Regions from separate parts of the Bacillus sp. N12A5 genome, predicted to be linked through region 2. Evidence: predicted binding sites of a transcription regulator. Region 2 holds the regulator's gene; the other holds the start of a gene.
What was found. Region 2 encodes NrdR, which represses ribonucleotide reductase genes. Its sites were predicted from a motif close to AACACNATATATNGTGTT; they were not measured.

Region 1: nrdI (class Ib ribonucleoside-diphosphate reductase assembly flavoprotein NrdI) is a predicted target of NrdR. The motif match lies at 10,257-10,274, and genes of this name have one in related genera.

The regions. Positions count from the first base shown of each region.
Region 1 is NZ_JALAMR010000003.1:195,057-207,185, reverse strand. Features, by position in the region: gene MOC09_RS04290 (regulatory YrvL family protein) at 1-432, opposite strand, end outside; gene MOC09_RS04285 (hypothetical protein) at 605-1,162, opposite strand; gene MOC09_RS04280 (TetR/AcrR family transcriptional regulator) at 1,283-1,915, shown strand; gene MOC09_RS04275 (hypothetical protein) at 1,989-2,345, opposite strand; partial or broken gene MOC09_RS04270 (hypothetical protein) at 2,424-3,076, opposite strand; gene aprX (serine protease AprX) at 3,189-4,517, opposite strand; gene MOC09_RS04260 (hypothetical protein) at 4,740-4,973, shown strand; gene MOC09_RS04255 (poly-gamma-glutamate hydrolase family protein) at 5,259-5,966, shown strand; gene MOC09_RS04250 (OsmC family protein) at 6,041-6,493, shown strand; gene ebrB (multidrug efflux SMR transporter subunit EbrB) at 6,506-6,859, opposite strand; gene ebrA (multidrug efflux SMR transporter subunit EbrA) at 6,872-7,189, opposite strand; gene MOC09_RS04235 (hypothetical protein) at 7,330-7,575, opposite strand; gene MOC09_RS04230 (YmaF family protein) at 7,665-8,078, shown strand; gene miaA (tRNA (adenosine(37)-N6)-dimethylallyltransferase MiaA) at 8,178-9,122, shown strand; gene hfq (RNA chaperone Hfq) at 9,162-9,383, shown strand; gene MOC09_RS04215 (YmzC family protein) at 9,486-9,761, shown strand; gene MOC09_RS04210 (hypothetical protein) at 9,843-10,073, shown strand; gene nrdI (class Ib ribonucleoside-diphosphate reductase assembly flavoprotein NrdI) at 10,317-10,709, shown strand; gene nrdE (class 1b ribonucleoside-diphosphate reductase subunit alpha) at 10,669-12,129, shown strand, end outside.
Region 2 is NZ_JALAMR010000008.1:180,692-192,820, forward strand. Features, by position in the region: partial or broken gene ytaF (sporulation membrane protein YtaF) at 1-279, shown strand, start outside; gene coaE (dephospho-CoA kinase) at 295-888, shown strand; gene ytbE (aldo/keto reductase YtbE) at 928-1,770, opposite strand; gene MOC09_RS10280 (MFS transporter) at 1,794-2,984, opposite strand; gene MOC09_RS10285 (winged helix-turn-helix transcriptional regulator) at 3,168-3,548, shown strand; gene MOC09_RS10290 (glyceraldehyde-3-phosphate dehydrogenase) at 3,751-4,773, shown strand; gene speD (adenosylmethionine decarboxylase) at 5,012-5,392, shown strand; gene nrdR (transcriptional regulator NrdR) at 5,667-6,125, shown strand; gene dnaB (replication initiation membrane attachment protein DnaB) at 6,240-7,664, shown strand; gene dnaI (primosomal protein DnaI) at 7,692-8,627, shown strand; gene MOC09_RS10315 (TVP38/TMEM64 family protein) at 8,661-9,302, shown strand; gene ytxC (putative sporulation protein YtxC) at 9,381-10,226, shown strand; gene thrS (threonine--tRNA ligase) at 10,625-12,129, shown strand, end outside.

The DNA.
Region 1 (12,129 bases), on a different contig from region 2:
GTCATCAAATGCAAGTTCAATGAAAGCCATCAATGCTGATATCACAAAAAGCAAGACATCTGGAATATATAGAGACTGCATAAAGTAATCCGCAAAACAAATCGTTATGAAATTGCTGATAAAGTACAGGATAAAAGCAAAAAGTGCAGTCTTTTCCAATGAAAGTGATTTTGCCAGAATTATAGAGACAATCATTGTGAGTGGGTCTATGATCAAGCCTGCAGCAAAACAGACTAAAATAAATAAAACTAATGTTTGATTGGAATCGTATGTGATGCCCAGTATAGAGAATAACCCTTTCATTCCGAAGAAATAGCAGCCGAAGATCACCGCTAGTGCAATGACAACGATAAGAATGATGGATACAAGTTCGAATAATTTCGAGCTCAGCTTTATCTCTTTAAACTTCTCGTTCTGTTGTTTTTGGCTCAAGCACGACGCTCCCTTCACATGCTTACTTACCCATTGTAATATGAATCTCCTAAGCTATTTTAATGAAAACAGTAAGAGTCGAGATCCCATTAAATCACCGGAAAACAGTATAACATATTTTGACAAAAACTTAAAAAGCCCTTTTCTAGCGAAAAGGACTTTCTTTTTCATATTAACTCCTGAGATTCTCTGAGGCTTTTTCTTTTTTCGGCCAGATAAAATAGCTGGCGGTAAAGAGAAAATCAATACCTAAAATGACTGTCCATGTTTTAAGAATGCCGCTTAATGCCTCGGTTCGGGCAGAATCATTGATGAAGTAGATCATTCCTGCTAACAATCCCGCACCAATAAGGTAGGCCAGCACGTGTCTTATCCAGCTTTTTGCATAGTGCTTGGCATAATCCATTCCATAACGCTTCAGCGGTTTGGCTCCTTGTTTTGTCACATAATATTGAAATCTTTCATCCGCCCATTGAATCATTTGCTTTCCATAAGCGATCGATATACCAATGTAAACAGCCGCAATACCATGGGCAGCAGTCGCTGAGGCTCCGCGGTAAAGGTCCACAGCAGTTGCTGCTAATAAGATTAAATCGATAACTGGGGTTAAGGTCAAGAATAACAATCCTAATGTACGTTGTTTGAATAGGTAGCGTACAGCAAGCCCTAAAACAATCACGACCCAAAACGCAATTTCACAGAAGACAATCATCCATGCGATACCGTTCAATCTATTCCCCTCTTTTCAATACAGTTGTATTATTTAAACAACATTTTACCATCTTCATTTTTATAACACAACTGTATTATAAAAATTGCTCTCTCATTTTTTTCTTGTTACAATAAAGCTATGCCAAAACAAATTGACCATGAGAAAAGAAGAAAACAAATTGCAGAAGCGACGTGGCGCGTGATTTTAGAACGGGGGATGGAGGGGGCATCAGCCAGAAACATTGCAAAGGAAGCAGGATTGTCTTTAGGGGCGCTGCGCCATTATTTTTCTACTCAGGATGAGCTGCTTGTTTTTGCTATGAAACTTGTTCAAGAAAAGGTGATGGCCCGTATTGAGGACATTACAGTGAGGGATTTGCCCCCTAAGGAAAAAGTGCTGCAGATTTTGCTTGAAATTGTGCCAACAAATGAAGAAACCATTAGAGAGATGGAGGTGTGGTTTGCTTTTACGGTTTACGCCCGACATAAGAAGGATATGTTTGATCCGAATCATGATGGGATTTACAGCGGAATGCGGAATCTGGTTGACTATTTAGATGAATTCAATTTACTGAAGCAGAATGTTGATAAAGACATTGAAGCTGAGAGACTTTACGCCCTTATTGACGGCTTGGCTTTACATGCGCTGCTTGACCCTGTACGAGTGAATAAAGACCGGATCAAACGTGTCATAATGCAACATGTAGAATCATTTTGTGTGGAAAGTTTAGAATGTCAAAACACGATACATTCTAAAGGGCCTATATTGTAAATGTTCTTTGAAGCAGCGCCTTTGAATAAAAAGCTCAAAGGCGCTAAGTAATCTTATTTACGTAAAGTGACTGTCAGCTGTGCTGGACATCAATTGTATATACTGCCCGGTCCGTTACAACCTTCAACCCTTCGTTTTCCTGGTGAATATGAATATCACCTAATAAAGGAATCTCATAGGCATTTTGCGGAAGCGGTACGTTCCCATCCTCAGTATAAGTTGTTCCTGCGCCTTCTAAAACAAGTTCTTCTTTGGCCACATAGTCATCAGGATGATTCGTGCTGCGTATACCCACTTTTTGTAGGTGAAGAACAATCTGATCCAAATCTGAAACCTCTTCATCGTGGGTCAATTCACCTTTTCTAATATCAAGGGTCTGGCCGACTTTGGATTCAAGCCATTGAGAAAGCTGTGTATTCGTGTTTGCCATCAATATTCCCTCCTTTTGATCTACACGATACTATTCCCAATTGCTTCATGTTTTACACGGGAGAGAGCGCTTCACCCTTTATGTATGAAACAATTCGCTGTTCAGAGCCTTGATATAACGTTCAGCGGAACGCTGGACTGCTTCACCGGCGTTTTCTCTGACAACTTTAGAAAAAGCATTATAAAGCCGGTTGAATTGAAGCGGTTTCACTTTGGCTGCTATTTCTTCAACTTTGGAAGCGGGAAGGGGAATGAGATTTGGATAGCTGTACATAAAGCTGACCCAGTTCTGATCCGCCGCAACCGTAATAATATCTCCCGTCAAAAGACAGCCTTTTCCTTCGTTGCCCTTGCTCCAATAGAGAACTGCCCCGCCTTTAAAATGTCCGCCCAGACGGTAGAGGTCCAGTCCCGGCTTTATCTTGAGAGTTTCACCTGATGGTCAAGGTATGAAATACAATCCCATAGCACGTTGAAGCCCTCATGCCGGATAAGAAATGCTGTCTGTCCGATCGCAAACTCTGGTTCAGTTTTGATGCTATAAAGATGTTCTTCTTCCTTTTTGAGGGTGTTTTGAAGGTTTGCTTTCTCACGCAGGTCTTCAAGGGTTGTCCATGACTGTCCATCCGGATGAATATACTGCCTTTCTTCGTCGCAAATCAGGCATGAGCTAGGTGGATTTACAGTTTGCGCATGTTGTACACCGCATGTGTTGCAGATATAATATGGCATTTTTCCCACTTCCTTCACCTATTTTCTCTTATTTTATCTCATGATTATGAAAATTCAAAACACAAAACCGGCAAGTCTGCTGAGCGAGAATTGCCGGCTTTTATGGTGCTGTCTATTGGCCGGGAACGGAATTTTCTGCGTTTACAGCGCCCGCTCCGTAAACATTTGGATCTTCATCTTTCCATTTATCTGTGCCATTTTTCAAGAGCTCTTTCACTTCATCAGGTGTAAGGTCAGGATTTTGCTGAAGGATTAAAGCCGCAATTCCTGCACAGATCGGTGTTGCCATCGATGTTCCTGACATTGTAAAGTACTGAGATCCTACACGGCTTGATTTTTGAAGCTTATCAATATAAGAATTCGGAGAGCGAAGGGAAATAATATTAACACCCGGCGCTAAAATATCGGGCTTTTCTTTTCCGTATACTGTCGGCCCGCGGCTTGAGAAGGAAGCGACCGTATCATCATCGCTGCTTGCGGTATTGTTATCGTCAAGGGCACCTACTGTAATCACCTTTTCGCTCACGCCCGGGCTTGCAATGGTTTGTGGATCAGGCCCTGAGTTTCCGGCAGCGACACAGACGACAATCCCCGCGTTCCACGCTTCTTCAACAGCTCTGACTAATGGGTCTTCCTGTTCATTATCATATCGAAGCGCATCGCCTCCGAGTGACATGCTGATAATATCAATTGGTTCATTCGGGTTGTCCTCATTGTATTGAATACACCACTCTACACCTTCAATAATATCTGCTAACGTTCCTGAACCTTGCTTGTTTAAAACCTTCACACCGATTAGATTGGCTTCCGGTGCAGGCCCGCGGTATTGGCCGGAAGAGGATGCCCCGCTGCTTGCGACATCACCTGCACAGTGTGTGCCATGGCCATTATCATCATACGGCTCTGTTTTCTGATTGACCATGTCCGCAAAGCCGACAATCCTGCCTTCTAAATCAGGATGCGGGTAGATTCCTGTATCGACAACAGCGACGGTCACGCCTTTTCCTGTCAGGGTCTGCCCATTTCTGACAACTTCCTTCGCATGGCTTGCTTCGGTTGCAGTGTCCAGTAGCGCTTTGACTTCGCGGTTTAAATACACTTTTCGGATATCACTGCATTCAGAAAGAAGCGAATGTAACGCTGAAGGGGTCACCTCGGCGCTGCAGCAATTGATTTTGTTAAAACGGCTTTTTAGCTTGCTGCGTTTTTCTTTTTGCAGCACCTCTCCAGCCATTTGGAAGCCGGTCTCGTGACAGCCTTCCTCAAATTCAATAATGACCGACATTTTTTTTCTGTTTTTCAATTTGGTTTCGAAAAACTGATGCAAGAAGCAAGGAGTCCATTTGAAGGGCTTGTAAAGCTGCAAGACGCTTTCGCGTAACGGCCAATCTAGCTTATGAGCATTTGCTCTCACCATTTGTACCATAGAGTACCCAAACATGTATTTTCCTCCTATTATAAGGTTCTCTGTATACTCTATGAACAGATGCTAGCTTTGGTAAGTTTGTTTGTCCTTTATAAGAAGCTGACAAGAGTTGGTTTTTATGAACCTTTCGAATCAGATACGAAAGGTTCATACGTCGTGGCAATCATTGGGGATTGAAAAGGAACGCTTGTTCGTATTATAATGTTGTCATATGAAACGCAAGGGGAGCGCAGCTGTATGAATTTCTTCTTACATCGGTCTTTGGAAAGCCAAATGCCAATCAGCATAATATATATGAAGAAAGACGGAACGATCAGTAAAAGAACGATTATTGTAAGACACAAAAGCAAAACGCAAATCAAAGCTTTTTGTTTTTCGAAACAACAGATTAGAACGTTTTTGTTAGACTCTATCCTCTCCTGTGATTTTGTGAGAACAAATAAGCAAAACATCTATTTTGCAGGCCGTTAACAGGCTGTCCGTCTCAGCATACCGGGCGGTCTGTTAATTGGCAAAATCCTCCTTAAACCTCTATACATTTAATTACCAAGTGAGGTTGTTCCTACCTTTTTTGTCTTTCCTCTCAATCTTTTTTCACTCATATTTGAAATGAACCGCTATTAACCGTGACAATCAATTGATTTTTTGAAACCGGGAACTTTTTCACTGATGATCTAGCGTATACAATGGTAAGATAAAACCTATTGGCTAAACCTCATATAATGAACTGTGCCATTCTTATGAAAGGAGTTAAACATGAGAAGATTTATACTAAATGTCATATTAGTCTTAGCCATTGTCTTATTTCTGAGATATGTTCATTACTCATTAGAACCTGAACCATCTAATCAGCCAGATACATATTCAAATTTCAGCAGCTTGGCAGAAAATGAGAGCCCAGCCGATTATGATATTTCCTATAATGAGAAAAAAGGAAGCAAAGTGTTAATTATGTCTCCGCACGGCGGAAGAATTGAAGGCGGAGTAAGCGAGCTTGTGCGGTATTTCAATAATGAATACTCTACATACCTGTTTGAAGGGCTGAAGTCACACGATAACCAAACGCTGCACATTACAAGCACCAACTTTGATGAGCCATTAGCTGAAAAAAAGATCAAAGAGCATCAATATGTGGTGGCTTTCCACGGATATAAAGGGGAGAACAAGAATACACTTGTTGGTGGCACAGATCGAAAGCGGGCGAAAATGATCGTAAAAGCCCTCAAGAGAAGGGGGTTTTCCGCTGAGCTAGCGTCATCTAAAAGCGGTCTTGCTGGATTGAACGCCGAAAACATTAACAACCAAGGGGAAACGGGGCTGAGTATCCAGCTGGAAATCAGCCGCGAGCAGAGAGAAGCATTTTTCGATGATTTTTATTATAAGAATAGAAAATATACAAAGAACAGTGAATTTTATGCTTATGTCCGTGCGATCAAAAGTGTCCTTGAAAAAGAGTATTCGTAACAAGCAGATCAGAAGACAAAAGAAGCAAAGATCAGTAGACTGAAATAAGGTCAAAAAAGGAGGGAAAACATACGATGGCGGATCATCATTTTTACTTAAAAGCGAACTGGCCGGGTAACCGCAATGACGTCGGTACGATTGAAAGCGGAAACCTCATCACATCTATTTCGATTCCTAAAGAAATGGACGGACCGGGAGAGGGGACCAACCCAGATGAAATGCTTCTCGGAGCGGCAGCGACTTGTTATATTATTACACTGGCTGCGATGATGGAAAGAAGCGGGCTGGAAAAAGAAGACTTGCAGATGGAGTCAGAAGGTATTGTCGACGTCACAAAAGGAGTCTTTACATACAAAAAGATCATTCACCGTCCTTACGTCGTGCTCAAACGTGATGCTTCACAAGAAGACGTTACATTGGCGCACAAGCTTTGTGAAAAGGCGGAGTCGTCATGCATGATTTCACGCGCAGTTCAAGGAAATGTCGAGCTGCACCTTGAAGCTTCTGTAAAGAGGGCTGGTGAATAAAAAAACAGACGGTCACTCACAGGCCGTCTGTTTTTTTTCTTTAGCAGGAGCTTTCGACTGATTTAATACGACGACGCCTGCGATGACAAGTGTAAGGCCGAATACTCCTTTTAAACTGATGGTTTCGCCAAAAAACAAAAACCCGACAATGGCTGTGAGCGCTGTTCCAACGCCTGACCATGTCGCATACGCGCTTGATAAGTCAACGGTCTTCAGAGAAAAACTTAGAAAGGTAAAAGCCGATAGAAACCCGGCAATAACCCCGATAATGGGCCAGGCTTGTGTAAATCCCTCTGAAAGCTTCAGCATCGTGCTGCCGAACACCTCGAATACAATGGCAAGACCTAAATAAAGAAATCCTTTCATCATCCTCACTCCTTATTGCCAGTTAAGTAATACAACCCCTGAAATTAATAAAAGGATTCCGATCAGTCCTTTCACGTTCAGTTCTTCCTTGAACCATTTCACTCCGATCACTGACGTCAGCACCGTGCCCACACCGCTCCACGTCGCATATGAGAGGCTTAGGGGGATATGGTTTAAGGTGAGCGACAGCATATAAAAAGCGAGGGAATAGCCAATCACGACCAAGGCGCTTGGCTTCCACTTTTTGAAGCCGTCAGACACTTTCAGCATGGCCGCTCCTAACGATTCCGAGCATATGGCAATCGTGAGGAATATGTATCCTGTCAACATCGTAAATTCTCCTCACTTCAATATCGTTTTAGATCATAAAAATCTCAGCTAGAAAAATATTAGTGTATGCCTAAGTATGAGTCAAGAGATTCATTTTCAGTGACAGAAAAAAGACCCCTTTTTTAAGGGATCTGTTGTGTTTAATAGTAATAAGGGAATGGAGGATACGGATAAAAGGGATATCCGCCATAAAAATAAGGATTAAATAAAGCGCTTCCTACAAGCCCGCCGACAAGGCCGCCGAAAAAAGGTCCCCCGTAAAATCCGAATGGACGCCCAAATCCAAACCCGTAGCCAAATCCAGGTCTTCCAAACGGTCTCCCAAACCCAAAGGGTCTTCCAATTATCCTTGTATCTTCAGCAGTGAAATGTTCTACCTCGTTCATTTTTTCTTTCCCCCTGTAATAAATTGTAGATGATGCAGTGTATTCAGCCTACCCAGATTTGATTGGGCGTCTGATGAAAAAGAAGGGATGTGAGCACATTGGGCCTGTATCCGTCTGACTGGTCAAAAGCGCCGCCTCACGCTCATGCATACCACGTCAAAACGACAAGAGAACAGGGACATTATCACCTCATTGAAGGATTTACTCAGCCGGCTAATGGATCTAATACCGATCAGCATACACACTACTTTACTGGGATTACGTCTTTTGAAAACGGTCATTTCCATCGGTATTACGGAATCTCGGGCCCTGCGATACCCCTGGCAGACGGCACGCATTATCATGAAATCGAAGAAACGACGTATCTGGCCTATAATGAGCCGATTGAGATCCGGTACGGAGGCGTTGTGTACGACCCGAGAGATGACGGAAGAAAAACGCACCGCCATGCCCTGAAAGGAAAGACGAGAGAAATCGTCGGCAATGAGCCGCTCGGCTGGTAGCGGGATGTTTACCGGGGCAAAAAAAGGGCAAAATGGATAGGTGGTTGTACATGATGAATGCTATAATGGGAGGAGATTTATAAAAGAGAGTGATACATATTGAATAATACGAAGCAGCCCGTTGTCATTTTAGTCGGACCGACGGCAGTGGGGAAAACCAATTTAAGTATTCAGTTAGCTAAGTCCTTACACGCAGAAATTATCAGCGGAGATTCGATGCAGGTTTATAAAGGGATGGATATTGGAACAGCTAAAATCGCCGAACAGGAGATGGAGGGAGTGCCTCATCATTTGATTGACATTTTAGATCCCCAAGATTCCTTCTCCACCGCCGATTACCAAGGCTTAGTGAGAAACAAAATCAGCGAGATTGCAAATAGAGGAAAGCTCCCGATGATTGTCGGCGGCACAGGGCTTTATATACAATCTGTGCTGTACGATTATACATTTACGGAAGAAGCGAACGATCCCGCGTTTCGACAGAGCATGCAGATGGCTGCGGAGCGGGAAGGCGCTGACTTTCTTCATGCCAAACTTGCTGAGGCAGATCCTGAGGCAGCAGCCGCTATTCATCCAAATAATACTAGAAGAGTCATTCGTGCCCTGGAGATTTTACATACGTCCGGAAAAACGATGTCTCAGCATTTGAAGGAGCAAAAACGAGAGCTCCTGTACAATGCAGTGATAATCGGGCTGACAATGGATCGAGACACGCTTTACGCTAGAATTAATCAGCGGGTTGATATGATGATGGAGGCAGGTCTTCTTCCGGAAGTGAAGCGCCTCTACGACATGAACGTGAGAGACTGTCAATCGATACAGGCGATAGGCTACAAAGAGCTTTATGCATACTTTGACGGTTTTGTGACACTTTCAGATGCCGTCGATCAACTCAAGCAGAACTCAAGGCGGTATGCTAAACGCCAGCTGACGTGGTTTCGCAACAAAATGCAGGTTTCCTGGTTCGATATGACACCGCCTGTTGATATGGAGCTGAAAAAAAAGGAAATTTTCACACATATAGCAGGAAAACTCGAACTTTAATCGAAACTGTATGATATAGAGAATCAAGGAGGACGAAACATGAAACCGATTAATATTCAGGATCAGTTTTTGAATCAAATCCGGAAAGAAAATACGTATGTCACTGTTTTTTTGCTGAATGGCTTTCAATTGCGGGGCCAGGTCAAAGGCTTTGATAACTTTACCGTATTGCTGGAATCGGAAGGTAAGCAGCAGCTTATATATAAACATGCGATCTCAACGTTTGCGCCGCAAAAAAACGTCCAGCTTGAACTCGAATAGATCATAAAAAGACCGTGCCTCGGCACGGTCTTTTTTTATGAGATCAACATATGCCTTAAATATATATATCGTGTAAAAATCTGTATCAGGGGGTGGTGGGTCTTGTTTGAAAGTGAAGCAGAACTGAGACGAATCAGGATAGCGCTTGTGTGGATAGCCGTATTTTTGCTGTTTGGGGCGTGCGGGAACCATGAAACCATCATTGAAACAGACAGCGGCAATTCTGAGGATGTAACGCCTCAGCCAAGTTCGTTTCCGCTCGAACATAATCATTTTGGGGTTATGGAGGACGGCTATATTAAAATTTATGAGTATAATGAGTCCAGCAATGAGGTAAAGCTGAAGAAAGAATACGACACGGATGATGAGCTTGAATAAAATTCACAAGCATCCGAATTTACAAAGCGGATGCTACCCGCTAAACTAAATACAGACACAGATCAAACAGAGGGTGAAAAAATGAAGCATAAAGTGATCGTGAATCATTGGGAAGAAATTTGCGAAGATGATTCTTGCTATGAATATGGAACAAGCATCATTGTGAACGGAAAAGAATTAATCAGGGAAGCGTCAATTATCAGCGCTTTAAAGGCGGTTTTAGAAGAGATCGGTGCGGATGTTGAAATAGAAGAAACAGTAGAGAGCGAAAAATGCTGTGATAGCTTAAGAAAAAAAAATCTAGACTACTAAGCAGTTTTTTTTCATGTTATGATATACATCGGCTTAAAAACGACACCCCGAGTAGGACGAGAGATCACTCTCGTTCTGCTCTCTTTTTTGGGCCCTAATGGGTCTGCCCATCTGCCTGATTTGATCAAAATATGAATTTTTCATAAAAACAAATCTATATATTGTGTTTTCGCTAGAGGGTAGTATACTATATATAGTGTTAGTGATGAGAGATTCATATTTTTTGATAGGTCGTGATAAAACGTGGTACAAATCATATTTGATTCAAAAACAGGGAATGTTCAGCGGTTTGTGAATAAAACAGGCTTTCAGCAGATACGCAAGGTGGACGAAATTGACCACATGGACACTCCGTTTGTTTTGGTCACCTACACGACAAACTTCGGCCAGGTACCGGCATCAACACAATCATTTCTCGAAAAATACGCCCATCTTTTATTAGGAGTCGCTGCGAGCGGCAATAAAGTATGGGGCGATAACTTTGCAAAAAGCGCCGATACCATTTCAAGACAATATCAGGTGCCGATCTTGCACAAATTTGAACTCAGCGGCACATCTAAAGACGTTGAATTGTTTACTCAGGAGGTAGAAAGAGTTGTCACAAAATCAAGTGCCAAAATGGATCCAGTTAAATAACGAAATCATGATCCAAAAAGATGGAAAATTCCAGTTTGATAAGGATAAAGAGGCTGTACATAGCTATTTTGTAGACTATATCAATCAAAACACAGTTTTCTTTCACGACTTAAAAGAGAAGCTGGATTATTTGATTAAAAACCAATACTACGAAGAGGAATTCTTAAGCCTTTATTCTTTTGAAGACATTAAAGCAGTGTTTAAGACAGCTTACGCTAAGAAGTTTCGTTTTCCTTCCTTCATGAGTGCGTTTAAATTCTATAATGACTATGCTTTGAAAACGAATGACAAGAAAAAAATCCTCGAGCGATATGAGGACCGGATCTCAATTGTCGCGCTGTTCTTCGCAAACGGCGACACTGAGAAAGCAAAAGAATATGTGAATCTGATGATCAATCAGGAATATCAGCCGAGCACACCGACATTTTTGAACGCGGGCAGAAAACGCCGCGGTGAGCTGGTGAGCTGCTTCTTGCTCGAAGTCAATGATTCATTAAACGATATTTCAAGAGCGATTGATATTTCCATGCAGCTTTCTAAACTGGGCGGCGGGGTTTCTCTCAACCTGTCCAAGCTTCGCGCGAAAGGTGAGGCCATTAAAGATGTTGAAAATGCCACAAAAGGCGTTGTAGGCGTCATGAAGCTTCTAGATAATGCGTTCCGTTACGCTGACCAAATGGGACAAAGACAAGGATCTGGCGCGGCGTACTTAAACATTTTCCACCGCGATATCAATGATTTTCTCGATACGAAGAAGATTTCTGCCGATGAAGATGTGCGCGTCAAAACGCTATCTATCGGTGTTGTCATTCCGGACAAGTTCGTTGAGCTTGCACGTGAAGACAAAGCGGCTTACGTATTTTATCCGCACACGATTTATAAAGAGTACGGCCAGCACATGGATGAAATGGACATGAACGAAATGTACGACAAATTTGTCGACAACCCTCGGGTGAAAAAGGAAAAAATCAACCCGCGGAAATTGCTTGAAAAACTGGCGATGCTTCGTTCTGAATCAGGCTATCCATACATCATGTTCCAAGATAACGTGAATAAAGTGCATGCGAATAACCATATTTCCAAGGTGAAATTTTCTAACCTTTGCTCTGAAGTGCTGCAGGCATCTCAGGTTTCTTCATACACAGACTATGATGAAGAAGATGAAATCGGTTTGGATATTTCCTGCAACCTGGGTTCGCTTAACATTCTCAACGTCATGGAACACAAATCAATCGAAAAGACAGTTAAGCTTGCGACAGACTCCTTAACACACGTGTCTGAAACGACTGATATCCGCAATGCGCCTGCTGTAAGACGGGCAAACAAAGCGATGAAATCAATCGGCCTCGGCGCTATGAACCTTCACGGCTACCTCGCGCAAAACGGTATTGCGTATGAAAGTCCGGAAGCGCGTGACTTT
Region 2 (12,129 bases):
CCTATGAGTGCGGATATCGACAAATCGGGTGTGATCAATGGAATTGAGGCGGTCTTATTGGGATTTGCCTTATCGATTGACGCATTCGGAGCAGGTATCGGGGCAGCCATTCTCGGTTTTTCACCGATTGTGATGAGCATTGCCGTTGCCTTCATGAGCTCGCTGTTTGTATCAATCGGAATCAACGCCGGCCATTTTCTGTCTAAGTGGAAATGGATTGATAAAATGGCGTTTTTGCCGGGGCTTCTGCTGATCACGATTGGGCTCTGGAAATTGTAAAAAGGAGTGGATCTCTTGACCTTAGTCATTGGTTTAACGGGAGGAATAGCTAGCGGCAAAAGCACGGTAGCCAATATGCTGATTGAAAAAGGGATAACAGTTATAGATGCAGATATCATTGCAAAACAAGCGGTAGAAAAAGGGATGCCGGCCTACCGGCAAATCATTGACGAATTTGGTGAAGACATACTGCTCTCAAATGGCGATATAGATCGAAAAAAGCTTGGAGCGCTGGTATTTACAAATGAACAAAAGCGTCTTGCTTTAAATGCAATTGTTCATCCCGCAGTCAGGCAGGAAATGCTCAAGCGCCGTGATAAAGCCATTGCAAATCGGGAGGTATTTGTTGTATTGGATATCCCGCTATTGTTCGAAAGTAAATTGGAATCATTGGTTGATAAAATTATTGTGGTCAGTGTGACAAAAGAGCTTCAGCTGGAACGTCTGATGAAGCGCAATCAGCTGACGGAAGAAGAAGCGGTCAGCCGTATCCTTGCTCAAATGCCCTTAGAGGAAAAAACAGCAAGAGCAGATCAAGTCATCGATAACAGCGGCACGCTTGAAGTGACCAAACGCCAGCTGGATGAAATTATCGCCTGCTGGGCATAATACAAAAAACACCGTTCAAAATGAACGGTGTTTTTTTCATTAAAAATCAAAGTTGTCCGGATCAGGACCGACGCGCAGGTTTTCATTCAGCGCATCAATTCGGTTCATGTCGTCCTGTGTTAATTCAAAGTCAAATACGCTTGCATTTTCTTTAATGCGGTGTTCCTTCGTTGATTTAGGAATCGTAATGATGCCATGCTGCAGATCCCAGCGCAAAATGATTTGTGCGACAGATTTGTTATATGTTTGAGCAATGTCTGCCAGCACAGGATGATTCAGCAGCTGCCCCTGCATTAAAGGCGACCAGGCTTCCATCTGGATGCCCTGTTTTTGGCAGTATGCCATCAGCTCTTTTTGTGTAAGTCGCGGATGGAATTCTACTTGGTTGATCATAGGCTTGATTTCGGCAGCCGTCATCAAATCTTCAAGATGATGGATTTGGAAGTTGCTCACGCCGATCGCTTTGACACGGCCTTCTTTATAAAGTGTTTCAAGCGCTCTCCATGCTTCTTTGTATTTTCCCTCTACAGGCCAGTGGATGAGGTATAAATCTAAATAGTCCAAACCAAGTTTTGACAGGCTTGTTTCAAAAGCGGCGAGTGTTTCCTCGTATCCTAAATCTGCATTCCACACTTTTGATGTAATAAATAGGTCCTCTCTTGAGATGCCTGCTTCGTCAATACCTTGCTGAAGTCCTTCTCCGACTCCAGCTTCATTTCCGTAGATAGCGGCAGTATCAATACTGCGGTATCCGTGAACAATGGCAGTTTTAACTGCGTTTACCAGTTCAGATCCTTCTTCCACTTGGAATACGCCGAGCCCGAACCATGGCATTTTTACTCCGTTATGAAGTGTTGCTGTTGCTTGTAAATGTGTTGTCATGTTGATTTCCTCCTTTAAAATTGTCAGGCTTCCTGCAAATCCCGTTTTTCCATCAAACGGCTCCAGCCTGTTAAAATAATTGCACCGACTACCATTAATCCGCCTATCCAAGCGGTATGAATCAATCCGATTGAATCGGTGATCACACCGCCAAGGTATGAGCCAAGCGCAATCCCGGCATTAAAGGCAGCGATATTCATCGCGGATGCGACGTCAACTGCACTCGGGACAAAACGCTCAGCCAGCATAACGACATACACCTGAAGGCCAGGCACATTCATAAAGGCCAGCAATCCCATACAGAGAATGGTAATGAGGCCTGCTGTTTGGTATGGAGCCGTAAATGTGAGTACAAACAGAACGAGTGCCTGTACAATAAACATATAAAATAAAGCGGCAATCGGATTTCGGTTTGACAGCTTTCCGCCGATCATATTGCCGATTGCAATGGCGATTCCGTACCCGAGCAGGATCACTGCTACAGTTCCGGCTTTAAAGCCTGTTACTTCCTGAAGCAGGGGAGACAGATACGTGAATACAACGAATGTTCCTCCGTATCCAAGCGCTGTAATGAAAAATAAAAGCAATAACCGGCCGTTTGTCACAAGCTTCAATTGATCCCGCATTGTTGTTTTTGTCCCTTTTCGTAATTTGGACGGAACAAGAATGCCATTTGTAATGAAAGCAATGATTCCGACGGCGATAATGACCATAAAGGCAAAACGCCAGCCGAACTGCTGGCCGATAAACGTGCCGAAAGGAACTCCGGTTACAGTTGCCACAGTGAGGCCCGTAAACATAATCGAAATCGCGCTGGCCCTTTTATCCTCCGGGACAATATCTGCTGCGATCGTTGAACCGATCGACATAAACACTCCGTGTGAAAAAGCTGATATCACACGTGCTGCTAATAAAATCCCGATGCTCGAGGCCGTAGCGGCCATCGTATTCCCCGCAATAAAAATGAACATGATCCAAAGCAATAGCGTCTTTCGTGACATGCTTGAAGTCAATGAAGTTAAAATAGGGGCGCCGAATGTAACGCCAAGCGCATATAGGGAAACGGTCAATCCCGCTGTTGTGACAGGAATGTCCAGGTCATTTGCAATTAACGGCAAAAGGCCGACGCTGATAAATTCGGTTGTCCCTATGGCGAAAGCACTTACGGCCAACGCCAGTAATGCAGGAATGCTGCTTTTATTGGCTGAAGTCATTATAATCCTCCTTTGTGTCATGTGTTGTATGATTGAAATTCTGCCGAGTAAGCTATATAAATAAAAAAGAGCAGATTCAAATCAGCCGGCAAATGTGATTATGAAAGATATCGTCAAGAAAGAAAAGTACGTACTTTAAAGTGCTATAGTCACTTTTTGGTGCCTGTAAGGAGAATGAACAGTATGGAGAAGAAAAAATATAATATCTCTGTTGAAGCGACCCTTGAAGTCATCGGCGGGAAATGGAAATGCGTCATTTTATGCCATCTGACGCACGGAAAAAAACGCACGAATGAATTAAAGCGCCTGATGCCTAACATTACGCAAAAAATGCTGACCCAGCAGCTGCGTGAGCTGGAAGCGGACGGTGTCATAAACCGGATCGTGTATAACCAGGTTCCCCCTAAAGTGGAATACGAGCTCAGCGAATATGGCCGCAGCTTAGAAGGGATTTTAGACATGCTGTGTGCTTGGGGAGCGAATCATATAAACAGAGTGTACGGAGATACATTTTCTGTGTTAGAAGAAAGTGTGCTCAATGATAAGCTAAAACAGGAATCATAAAAAGAGCAGTCAGTGCGGAGCGCTGGCTGCTTTTTTGGATCTTACGCCTGATATTGTGTGCAAGAAAGCCTATGATGCATCATAAATTAGTGTTGTAATCGTTGATTTTTATCAATATGTACTGGCGAATTCGTTTTAATGTGTTATACTAATTTTAGATAGTAACAAATTAGGATGGCATAATTGATAAGGGGTGTCCAACATGAAGGTAAAAGTAGCGATAAACGGGTTTGGAAGAATCGGAAGAATGGTTTTTAGAAAAGCAATGTTAGACGATCAAATTCAACTAGTGGCCATTAACGCCAGCTATTCCGCAGAAACGCTGGCTCATTTAATAAAGTATGACACAATTCACGGCAGGTACGAAAAAGAGGTTGTGGTTAGTGAAGACAGCCTGATCGTAAATGGAAAGAAAGTGCTTTTGTTAAACAGCCGTGATCCAAAACAGCTTCCTTGGGGAGAATATGATATTGACATTGTCGTTGAAGCAACAGGGAAATTTAATTCAAAAGATAAAGCGATGGGCCATATAGAAGCGGGTGCGAAAAAGGTCATTCTGACTGCTCCGGGAAAAAATGAAGACGTTACCATTGTGATGGGCGTAAATGAGGATCAATTCGACGCTGACCGCCATGTCATCATTTCAAATGCATCATGCACGACAAACTGTCTTGCACCTGTCGTAAAAGTGCTTGATGAAGAATTTGGCATTGAGAGCGGCCTGATGACAACAGTCCACGCGTATACGAATGACCAAAAAAATATTGATAATCCGCACAAAGATTTGCGGCGGGCGCGGGCATGCGGCGAATCGATCATTCCGACGACAACCGGGGCAGCAAAGGCGCTTTCGCTCGTGCTGCCGCATCTGAAAGGAAAGCTTCACGGCCTCGCCTTGCGTGTCCCTGTACCAAACGTCTCACTAGTTGATCTTGTTGTCGATCTGAAAACTGACGTAACGGCTGAAGAGGTAAACGAGGCATTTAAGCAGGCGGCCAAAACGTCGATGTATGGTGTGCTTGATTATTCAGATGAACCGCTCGTTTCAACTGATTACAATACGAATCCTCACTCAGCGGTCATTGACGGGCTTACGACAATGGTAATGGAAGACAGGAAAGTCAAGGTGCTTGCATGGTATGACAACGAATGGGGCTACTCGTGCAGAGTGGTTGATCTGATCCGCCATGTAGCGGCACGAATGAAACATCCGTCTGCTGTATAAAATAAAGTCATGGACACATTTTAAAGAAAAAACCCTTAACAGCATATTTCTGAAAAAACGCACCTTGCAAATTAGACTTAAACACAGTATACTATTTTTCGTGAACTTCTTGCTTGAGACTGTTTCGGAATTACTTAAAGGGTTAGGACCTCTCCGGACTAACTTTCCCCCGTGGTAAATGGCCGACCCAGTTGTTGGAATTTCACTTTTTAATTCTTGTTAAGGGGGGTCCATGACTATGGAAACAATGGGGCGTCACGTTATCTCCGAGCTATGGGGATGCGATTTTGATAAGCTGAATGACATGGATTTTATTGAAAAAACGTTTGTAAATGCTGCTCTAAAATCAGGTGCTGAGGTGCGAGAGGTTGCATTTCACAAATTTGCACCGCAAGGCGTAAGCGGAGTTGTGATTATTTCTGAATCACACTTAACGATTCACAGTTTTCCTGAGCACGGATATGCGAGCATTGATGTTTATACTTGTGGAGACTTAGATCCTAATGTTGCTGCTGATTACATCGCAGAGGCATTGCATGCTGATACAAGAGAAAACATTGAAATACCGAGAGGAATGGGGCCTGTGCAAATTAAGCAGGCGCAAGCGAAAGTACTATAATGTAAACACGAACACAAAGGGAGCTGTAGCTAAAAAGCCATTATGCGCTTTTTAGCTTATGCTCCTTTTATTTTTATAAACAAACAAGGGCGGTCAGCTTTTTCTTTTTTCATTTTTTTTGTAAAATAAGAAAGAGATTTTCACAAACCACCTGATGCTGTAGATACAGCTTACACAACGGCTCTCCCGACAGATGGCTGTCACATTTATTTTGAAAAGGCGGAGGCTGCCGAAAATACATTGCAGGGAACGAAATAGTTGGGAGCTGATTTTATTGAAATGTCCTTCATGCCAGCATAACGGAACGCGAGTCCTTGATTCACGGCCTGTGGATGACGGAAAATCCATTCGCCGAAGACGCGAGTGCGAATCCTGCCACTACCGGTTTACAACCTTTGAGAAAGTGGAGGAAACCCCGCTGATCGTCGTGAAAAAAGAGGGCGTGCGTGAGGAATTCAGCAGAGAAAAAATGCTGCGCGGCCTCATAAAAGCATGTGAAAAAAGACCTGTTTCACTCAAAACGCTTGAAGACATGTGCTTTGATATTGAAAAAGAACTTCGCAATCAAGGCTGCTCTGAGGTGAAAAGCGAGCTTGTCGGAGAAATGGTCATGGACCGGCTGGCTAAGATTGATGAAGTCGCGTATGTGCGGTTCGCGTCCGTCTATCGGCAGTTTAAAGATATAAATGTCTTTATTGATGAATTAAAAGATTTAATAAAGAAAGAGCGTTAAAAGAGCTAAGAGGATTCTTCTAGCTCTTTTCTCATGTGCAAAATTGGCATTTGATAGATATAAGAAACGGTGTAAAATGAAAGGTAGAAACAAATTCGGAAGGTTTGAGAATGTATGGCTGACTATTGGAAAGATGTACTGCCTGTAGATCCGTATGTGGTCAAAAGCAGATCAATGCTGCAGGATATTGACAGACAAATTATCACACAACTGTATCAGCCCTTAATCGGCCCTGTTGCATTCTCTCTTTATATGACATTGTGGGGAGAGCTTGAACAAAACCGCCTGTGGGGCGGGGAGTCTACACATCGACAGCTGATGGGAATGACGCAGTCCAACTTAAAAACGATCCATCAGGAACAGGGAAAGCTCGAGGGCATCGGATTGCTGAAGGTATATATGAAAGAATCCGAGCGGCAGGAGCGCCTCTTTATATATGAACTTCTTCCGCCGCTTAGGCCAAACGAGTTTTTTGAAGACGGAATGCTGAATGTTTTCCTGTACAATAGAGTCGGGAAAACAAAATATCAGCAATTAAAACAATTCTTCACGCACCCGGCTATTTCAGAAGATGCGAAGGACATCACGCGGCCGTTTAATCATGCGTTTGAATCACTCCAGCCGAGTGAATGGAAGCTCACACCTCATATGGAGGAAACGGTGAGACTTGAGCCGGGCACAGAATATACTTCTGTCGGACAAGCTCCGTCTTACACCATAACGGAGGATGTATTTGATTTTGATTTGTTTTTAGCGGGGCTATCTGAGACGATGATTCCGAGAAAAGCGATGACCCAGCAGGTGCGGGAGACAATCAAAAAGCTATCTTATCTGTACGGCATAGACCCTTTGCAGATGCAAAATGTCGTCATGAGCGCCATTGATGAGCGTGACGTGATTACGACGGAGGCTTTAAGAAAAGCGGCAAGCGACTGGTATCAAATCGAGAGAAACGGACAGCTGCCTGACTTAGTGGAAAAAACACAGCCGATCCATTTGCGTGAAGGCGAAAAACCGGCCGAAGAGGATTCACTGGACGGGAAGCTGATCGCATTGCTTGAGGCAATTTCTCCGAAGAAGCTGCTGCAGGACATTGCCGACGGAACAGAGCCGTCAAAAGCTGATCTGAAAATCATAGAAGAAATTATGTTTGAACAAAAGCTCGAGCCAGGCGTCACAAATGTGTTAATTTATTATGTCATGCTGAAAACCGACATGAAGCTGTCGAAAAACTATATCCAAAAAATCGCCTCGCATTGGGCACGCAAAAAGGTAAAAACAGTCAGAGAAGCGATGAAGCTTGCGATAGAGGAAAACCGCCAGTACCTTGAATGGGCTGAAGGAAAAGCAAATCAGTCTTCGAAGCGAAACCAAAAAGTGATACGTGAAGAAAAACTGCCTGATTGGATGAAGAAAGAAAAAGAAACTGCGTCAGGTTCAGAGACCGGACAGCAGAAGCTGCATCCGCAGGATTTGGAAGAACAGAAGAAAAAGATGATGGAAGAAATGCAAAAACTGAAAAAATACTCTGCCTATTAAAGACAGAGATGCGGGGTGAAGGAATAGATGGAACCAATCGGCCGTTCCCTGCAGGGCGTAACCGGCAGGCCGGATTTCCAAAAACGTCTTGAGCAAATGAAGGCTAAAGTGATGAAAGATCAAGATGTTCAGGCCTTTTTGAAGGAAAACGAAGAAGTGATTGACCAAAAAATGATCGAAAAGAGCTTAAATAAGCTTTATGAATATATCGGGCAAAGCAAGAATTGCTCCTACTGTTCAGATGATGAAGATTGCAACAATTTATTGGAGGGCTACCATCCGAAGCTTGTTGTCAATGGACGTGCTATTGATATCGAGTATTATGAATGTCCGGTCAAACGGAAGCTCGACCAGCAGAAAAAACAAAAGTCTCTTATGAAAAGCATGTATATCCAGAAGGATCTCCTCGGAGCGACGTTCCAGCAGGTCGATATCAGTGACCCGAGCAGGCTTGCGATGTTCCAGCATGTTACAGATTTTCTGAAAAGCTATAATGAGACGGGAAAAGGGAAAGGACTGTATTTATACGGGAAGTTCGGGGTAGGAAAAACGTTTATGCTCGCTGCGATTGCCAATGAGCTGGCGGAAAAAGAGTATTCCTCCATGATCGTCTATGTGCCCGAATTTGTGAGAGAGCTTAAGAATTCGCTGCAAGACCAGACATTGGAAGAGAAGCTTAACATGGTAAAAACAACACCCGTATTGATGCTTGATGACATCGGAGCAGAATCAATGACAAGCTGGGTAAGGGATGAAGTCATCGGAACGGTGCTTCAGCACAGAATGTCCCAGCAGCTGCCAACGTTCTTTTCTTCTAATTTCTCACCTGACGAGCTGAAGCATCATTTTACGTATTCGCAGAGGGGAGAAAAAGAAGAAGTAAAAGCGGCAAGATTAATGGAGCGGATATTATATCTGGCTGCTCCGATCCGCCTTGACGGAGAAAACCGCCGACATCCATAATTGCTGCGGTTCAAAGGGGAAGGAACTGAGGGTATGAAACGAAAAACGGCTGTTAAATGGCTGGCAGTGCTTGCAGGTGCTGGTTTACTCTATTGGGGAAATAAAACGTATTTGAATGTATCGCCGAAAGAAATCAGGGTATGGATATTGTCATTTGGGGTCTTTGCGCCGCTTATGTTTATCGGGATATCCATCGTCAGGCCTCTTGTTTTATTTCCGGTATCTGTTATTTCTATAGCGGGCGGACTTGCGTTCGGTCCGCTTCTCGGCACACTTTACACTTTATTCGGTTCGATGTGCGCTTCAGCTGTATCGTTTTTTGCGGCCGGATTGTTTGCGGGAAAAAAGAACAGTCATTACGAAAAGCTGGAAGCCATCCAGAAGCAGATGGAGGATAGCGGATTTTTTTATATCTTTCTTTTAAGAATCCTGCCGATCAATTTTGATTTTGTCAGCTATGCGGCAGGCCTTTCCAATGTCAAAGCGCTCCCGTATTTTGCGGCGACGGCCGCGGGAATCATTCCTGGGACGATTGCGCTTAATGTGCTGGGTGCGAGCTTTTTGGCTGGCAATCTGCCCGCTTTCTTTATGGTGCTCGCTTTGTATATCGTGTTTATCTCACTGCCGTTCATCTTCAGAAAGAAAATGCAAAACTTGTTCCAAGAATCAAATTAAGATTTGCCAGTGACCTTTACGTCTATTTTAAAAACATCCCCCATATACTTGTAACAGATGCCGTAAGGGGGGACAAACATGCTTGAAATAATCTTTGAAGATGACCATGATGCAGCTGCTTTTTTACATCTCATTCAGCATTCGGACGATCGGAACAATATCATTGTCCGTGAAGGCATACGAAAAATCGGGATTGAAAAGGCGAAGCCGGCTTTCTCTATTCAGCGTTTTATGGAGCCGATTCTGGTCAAATTTTTTTTAGAATGCAAAGAAGACGAGCATATGCTGTCATTAATTGAGGGAACATATTTCTTCACGGACCAGGATGAACAGCAGCAAATCCTTCAGCTCGCACACAGTATTATTGAAGGAGAAGCTGACGACTTTCCGTTTGAGCCGCTCAAGCTTTCGCGGAAACAATCTATTTTGGATGAACTTCAAACGATCTGTTTAGAGGAAGGCGTATTTTCCATTCGTTCCTTTCAGACCTTCCGACTCGGACAATATTACAAGCAGCTGAGAGATATTACGGAAGCGGCGATAGATGAATATAAGATGGAACAGGAATATCAAAATTTTATTCAAACACTCAGAGACTATGTAACAGCCAAACAGCCGCGAATCAAAAAGGTGCATATTGTCCATGATGGATCATTCACAATATGGGAGCTGCGCTATGTGCCGGAACGGGAAAAAATGAAATACATAGACAGGCGATTTGTCCGGGATCATCCTATGTACATTGATTCTCATTTGCTCGCGCCGCTGATTTCCATCGCGCCTGATGAAGTGGTGCTCTATACCGACCAGCCCGAGCACATGATGGCAAGGACCATTCAAAACGTATTTCAAGAGAGAATGGAAATGCTTCCTCTGCATGCTTTTACGGACACAGAAATACCGGTAAAGCACTCAGAAGGATAAGAACCGGCAGCCTGTATATATAAGGCTGTCGGTTTGGAAAAAAGGAAATGCGAGCGTGTTGATTTTTTGGAATGAACAATTTATAATACATAGGAGATTAAGAAAGACACACGTATTGATAAGGACATGAAGGAATGATACCGGCTCAAAGAGAGGGAAGCCACGGCTGAAAGCTTCCCAGCTAAGGACCATTCGCTTTACCGCCTTTGAACTTCAGCTGTGAACCCCTTTGACAAGGAGCAGTAATGGCTGACGGGAACTCCCGTTATAGAGCTTAGAGCCGCAGGAGCCATGAGTTGGCTTTGCGGAAAAAAGGGTGGAACCACGATTCCGTTTATTCAACCTCGTCCCTTTCATAGGGGGCGGGGTTTTTATATGCAAAAAAAGGAGTGACAAAGATGTCAGATATGGTAAAAATCACATTTCCTGATGGAGCAGTCAAGGAGTTTGCGAAAGGAACAACAACAGAAGATATCGCGGCATCCATCAGTCCGGGATTAAAGAAGAAATCATTAGCCGGAAAACTGAACGGAAAAGAAATCGATTTGAGAACACCGATTAATGAGGACGGTACAGTGGAAATCATTACAGAAGGCTCAGAAGAAGGTCTTCAAATTATGCGCCACAGTACGGCTCACTTGCTGGCTCAAGCGATTAAACGCATATACAAAGATGTCAAATTCGGTGTCGGTCCGGTGATCGAAAACGGTTTTTACTATGATGTAGAAATGGAAGAAGCGATTACTCCGGAAGATCTGCCGAAAATTGAGAAAGAAATGAAAAAAATCGTCAATGCGAACCTTCCGATCGTTCGAAAAGAAGTCAGCCGTGAAGAAGCGAAAGCCCGTTTTGCAGAAATCGGCGACGATCTGAAGCTTGAACTATTGGATGCGATTCCTGAAGGAGAAACTGTTTCGATCTATGAGCAAGGCGAATTCTTTGACCTGTGCCGCGGCGTACACGTTCCTTCAACAGGAAAAATCAAAGAGTTTAAGCTGCTAAGTCTTGCAGGCGCATACTGGCGCGGTGACAGCAACAACCAAATGCTTCAGCGCGTATACGGCACCGCCTTCTTCAAAAAAGCTGATCTTGAAGAGCATCTTCGTATGCTTGAGGAAGCGAAAGAGCGTGACCACAGAAAGCTCGGCAAAGAATTAAAGCTGTTTGCAAATTCTCAAAAAGTCGGACAAGGCCTGCCGCTTTGGCTGCCAAAAGGCGCGACAATCCGCCGCGTAATCGAGCGCTATATTGTTGATAAAGAAATCAGCCTCGGCTATGAGCACGTATACACACCTGTGCTTGGAAGCAAAGAGCTGTATGAAACATCTGGACACTGGGATCATTATCAAGAAGGCATGTTCCCTCCGATGGAAATGGATAATGAAACACTTGTGCTCCGTCCGATGAACTGTCCGCACCATATGATGATCTATAAAAACGACATCCACAGCTACCGCGAGCTTCCGATTCGTATTGCGGAGCTAGGAACAATGCACCGCTATGAAATGTCAGGTGCGCTGTCAGGTCTTCAGCGCGTGCGCGGCATGACATTAAACGATGCACACATCTTTGTGCGCCCCGATCAAATTAAGGATGAGTTTATCCGTACTGTCCGTTTAATCCAGGAAGTATATGAAGACTTCGGCTTAAGTGATTACACTTTCCGTCTGTCTTACCGTGATCCGGAAGACACAGAGAAATATTTTGATGATGATGAAATGTGGAACAAAGCGCAATCCATGCTGAAAGAGGCAATGGACGAAATCGGCCATGACTATTACGAAGCAGAAGGTGAAGCGGCATTCTACGGTCCTAAACTAGATGTTCAGGTGAAAACAGCGATCGGCAAAGAAGAAACATTGTCTACAGTTCAGCTTGATTTCTTATTGCCTGAACGGTTCGA